Regions from separate parts of the Pseudoduganella dura genome, predicted to be linked through region 2. Evidence: riboswitches for the same ligand, from Rfam matches in the RefSeq annotation. Region 2 holds a riboswitch; the other holds the start of a gene.
The links. Region 2 has a riboswitch for cobalamin ahead of GJV26_RS21145 (TonB-dependent receptor). Riboswitches for the same ligand answer to the same signal wherever they lie in the genome.

Region 1 (2,198 bases), 3.9 Mb from region 2:
AGACCGTCGTCGGTCGCCTGGCCGCCCGCCGAAGCCGCCGCCAGGCGCTCGATATATTGCGCAACGTCCGCATCGAGGCAGTCGCGCATGCGCCGGCCTTTCAGGTCGGCGCTGCTGCCGGCATCCGTGCCGGCGAACAGGCGGCGCGCCTGCCCGTTGGCCAGCAGGATCTCGCCCGTGCCCACGTCCTGCGCCAGCACGCTGGCGGGGATGTTGGCGATCACCGATTCGAGGAAGTGCGACAGCGATGCCATCTGCTGGCTGTACTGTTCGGCCAGCTCCTTCGACTCGATCAGTTTCAGCTGCTGCTGGTGGCGCTCGGTGATGTCGCGCGTGATCTTGGCGAAGCCGACCAGCTTGCCGTCGTCGTCATGGATCGCGTCGAGCACCACGCTGGTCCAGAACCGCGTGCCGTCCTTGCGCAGGCGCCAGCCTTCCGCTTCGAACCGCGATTCGGCACGCGCGGTTGCCAGCGCGGCCGCCGGCAGCCCCGCGGCACGGTCTTCGGCGCTGTAGAACACTTCGAAATGCCGGCCCACGATCTCGCCCGCCGTGTAGCCCTTGGCGCGCTGCGCGCCCGCGTTCCAGTTCGACACGATGCCTTCGGGCGTCAGCGTGTAGATCGCGTAGTCGACCACGCCCTGCACCAGCAGGCGGTACATCAGATCGGAGGTTTGTGCAGTCATCGGCAGGAATAAGGAGAGGCGCCGACGATCGAATGTTGTGGACAACGATTGCGGCGGCAAGGGTGGCAACGGAAAGCGGGCCTGGTATCGGTGAATTGTCCAGGTCACGATGACTATACCCCAATCAATGCCATCAGGAAATATCGTGACTGTCTTTTCGCCAGCGTGTGTTGTTTGTCAGCGCCGCGGCCGTCGTGACAAACCGCCATCATTGCCTGTAGAATCCGCCGCTTGAGCAAACGGTGCCCTCCCGCCTTTCGGCCAGGGGGTGAAACGGGAAGCCGGTGATGCGCGGGATGTCGATCCCCGCCAGTCCGGCGCAGCCCCCGCTGCTGTAAGCCTGACGACCCGGTTCAACCGCCACTGTGCAGCGCACGGGAAGGCACGAACCGGGAAGGACGACGGCAAGCCAGAAGACCGGCCGTTTGCAATGGATGTGCCGGGCCCGGGGAGGGGTCCTGCCTGTTGCGTTTTCATCGCCTGTTCCTTCCGGTTGCCGCAGGCGCCGGCCGGGAAACGGTCGGGACGGTCGGACTACCTTGAGCATTTCCCCATTCGTGCGCGCACTGGCCGCGCTATTGTGCATCGCCGCCTGCGCGCGCGGGTACGCCGCCACGCTGTTCGCCGTCGTCACCGAGCGCGCCGCGCCGGTGGCGATCGAGGCGGCGCACCGCCATCTCGCCCGGCACCCGAACGACCGCATCGTGCTGCGCACGCCGGCACAGTGGATGGCCACCGGCGACCAGGAGGCGGCGCGGCTGGTCGGCCAGGCCGACACCATCCTTGCCGTGTCCCTGTTCGGCGATCCGGCGCAGCGGCTGAAGGATGCGCTGGCGCGCCATGCGAAGGCAAGGACGGCGGTGCTGGCGTTCAACGGCGAAGCGGGCCTGAGCCTGATGAGCCGCGAAGCGGTCGGCCAACCCGGCGGTGACAAGGAACGCACCATGCGCGATTTTCCGCCCGAAACGCTGCGCGACCTGTCCGCCGAGGCGCCGTCGCCGGCCGCCCTGGCGGCGGCGCAGGCCCACCCGGCTGCAATGCGCTGGCTCGCGGCGCGGCGCGTGTGGCAGGCCGGCGGCGTCGACAATACCGAAGCGCTGTTCGCCCATCGCCTGCACCCGGCCGCGCCGCTGGCGGGGCCGCGGCCGGAGCCGACGTTACGGGTGCGCGCCGGCGGGCGCGAACTGGCCGATGCCGCGGCGTGGGGCAACGGCGCGCGGCTGGGCCTGGCGGCCCGGCCCACCGTGGTGGTGCTCGACCTGGCGAACATGGATGCCGCCGTGCCGGCCGCGGTGTGCCGCCGCATCGAGGCCGGCGGGCAGCCGTGCGTGCAGGTGCTCACGCGCTGGGGCGGCGCGTCGCGCGAAGCGCTGGAGCGTCTGCCGGAACTGGTCGCGCCGGCCCGGCCGGCGGCGCTGGTCGTGCTGCAGGATTTCGTGGTGGGCGCGGCCGAAGGGCGCGAAGCCGTGGCGGACGCCTTCAGGCGGCTCGATGTCCCCGTATTCAAGGCCA
Region 2 (2,198 bases):
TGTATGGGGGCGATGCGCGGCGCCTGCCAGCGCTGCGCGTCGTCTTTGCCGACCCGTCGGCAACGTGGATGCACATCGACATGCATACCGGCCAGCCCGAGCTGAGCGCCGACCGGTCGCAGCGCGCCGGGCGGTGGCTGTTCAACCTCTTGCACAGCTGGGACCTGCCCTCGCTGCTGGCGGCAAACCCGCTGCGCATCGCCGTGCTGATCGTATTGAGCAGCGGCGGGCTGCTGCTCAGCGCGACCGCCGTGGTCATCGCGTGCCGCCGGCTGCGGCCAGCGCGTAGAATGCACCCTTTGAGCAAGTAACCAAGCAAGTAACCAAGCAAGTAACAACGAGGATACAACGTGAAAAAAGCAGACCTGGCAAAGAACGACGCCAAGAAATTGATGGGCAAGATGGTGGCGCCGGGTACCACGGGGTTCGGCAATGCCGCCGCCCCCGCCGTCGACAAGCGCGAACAGCGCAAGCGCGACCAGGCGCTCGGCCTGGTGCCGTTCGCGGTCAAGCTCAACAGCGAGCTGGTGAAACAGCTGCAGGCGCTGGCCACCGAAACCGGGCAGGACCTGAACGCCACCGTGGCCGACGTGCTGGCCAGGGGCCTGGCCGCCGGTACCGGCGCGGCGAAGAGCTGATCCAGGGCCGGCACGCGCCGGTCTTTCCTCCCTTACGGCGCCCCACCCGGGGTTTGCCGCGGGTTTGCGGCTATAATCCCGGCCGTTTGGTGCCCGCGCACGTGTTCATGTGCGCAGTTAAACGGGAAACACATGGCTGACGTTCCAGCCGAAAGTGTGCTGCCCCCGCAACGGTAAGCAAGCGCCGTCCAACGACGGCAGGCTGTCTCTTCATGCCACTGTGCTTTTCAAAAGCATGGGAAGGTGGGACGGTTCCCTTGCCAGCCCGGATACCGGCCAGACAGGTGGCGCGGGCGACATCGCCGGCGCTGTTCAGCCGTGCCCACGGGGAGTGGGCGGGGCTGTCATCCGTCTCCATCATCCGCCATGAACAAACTGATCCTCGGCCTGGCCGGGACCCTGTGCGCGTCCGCCGCACAAGCGCAAGCACCCGAACAACCCGCCGAAAATACGGCCGCCACCGTCCAGGTGCTGGGCAACTACGACAACGGCGTCGGTACGTCGGACGCCGCCAGCGCCGGCACCGTGACCGCCAACCTGATTGCCAGCCGCCCCGCCCTGCGCCCCGGCGAGGTGCTCGAATTCGTGCCCGGCGTGATCGTCACGCAGCACAGCGGCGACGGCAAGGCGAACCAGTACTTCCTGCGCGGCTTCAACCTGGACCACGGCACCGACTTCGCCACGTTCGTGGACGGCATGCCGGTCAACATGCGCACGCACGCGCACGGCCAGGGTTATACGGACCTGAACTTCCTGATCCCCGAACTGGTCAACCGCATCCGCTACCGCAAGGGCCCGTACTATGCCGACGAAGGCGACTTCGCCTCGGCCGGCGCCGCGCACATGGGCCTGGCGGACAGGCTGCCGGCCGGCCTGGCCACGCTGACGGTGGGCGAGAACGCCTACCGCCGCGGCCTGGTCGCCAACTCCACCGCGGCCGGCAACGGCAACCTGCTGTATGCGCTGGAACTGGCGCACAACGACGGCCCGTGGACCACGCCGGAGGCGTTCCATAAAACCTCGGCGCTGCTGCGCTACAGTGCCGGTAGCGCCGCAGACCGCCTCAGTGTAACGGCAATGGGCTACAAAGGCGCGTGGCACGCCACCAGCCAGGTGCCGCTGCGCGCCGTGCAGGATGGCCGGCTCGGCGAATTCGACGCGGCGGACGCCAGCGACGGCGGGCGCGCCGCGCGCTACAGCCTGTCCGCCGAATGGCGCCGCCGCGGCGCGGACACGCTGTGGCAGGCCATCGCCTACGCGGTCCGCTCGGACCTGACCCTGTTCAACAATTTCACCTACTTCCTGGACGATCCAGAAAACGGCGACCAGTTCAAGCAGACCGAGCGCCGCAAGATGACGGGGCTCGACGTGTCGCACACGTGGTTCGGCCAGCTTGCCGGACGCCCGATGGAAAACGCGGTCGGCGTGCAGGGCCGGTTCGACCGCATAGCGCCGGTCGGGCTGTATGCCACGACCGGGCAGCGCGTGCTGCGCACGATCGCCGAATCGCGCGTGAGCGAAGCCAGCGCCGCCGCGTGGCTGCAGAACACCGTGCAATGG

Region 1: it holds a riboswitch for cobalamin, as region 2 does, so the genes downstream of both, GJV26_RS04055 (cobaltochelatase subunit CobN) here and GJV26_RS21145 (TonB-dependent receptor) in region 2, are expected to answer to the same signal.

Annotation. Positions count from the first base shown of each region.
Region 1 is NZ_WNWM01000002.1:884,560-886,757, reverse strand. It holds gene GJV26_RS04060 (putative bifunctional diguanylate cyclase/phosphodiesterase) at 1-686, opposite strand, end outside; cobalamin riboswitch at 910-1,126, shown strand; gene GJV26_RS04055 (cobaltochelatase subunit CobN) at 1,226-2,198, shown strand, end outside.
Region 2 is NZ_WNWM01000002.1:4,831,523-4,833,720, reverse strand. It holds gene GJV26_RS21155 (PepSY domain-containing protein) at 1-311, shown strand, start outside; gene GJV26_RS21150 (hypothetical protein) at 351-638, shown strand; cobalamin riboswitch at 709-933, shown strand; gene GJV26_RS21145 (TonB-dependent receptor) at 1,005-2,198, shown strand, end outside.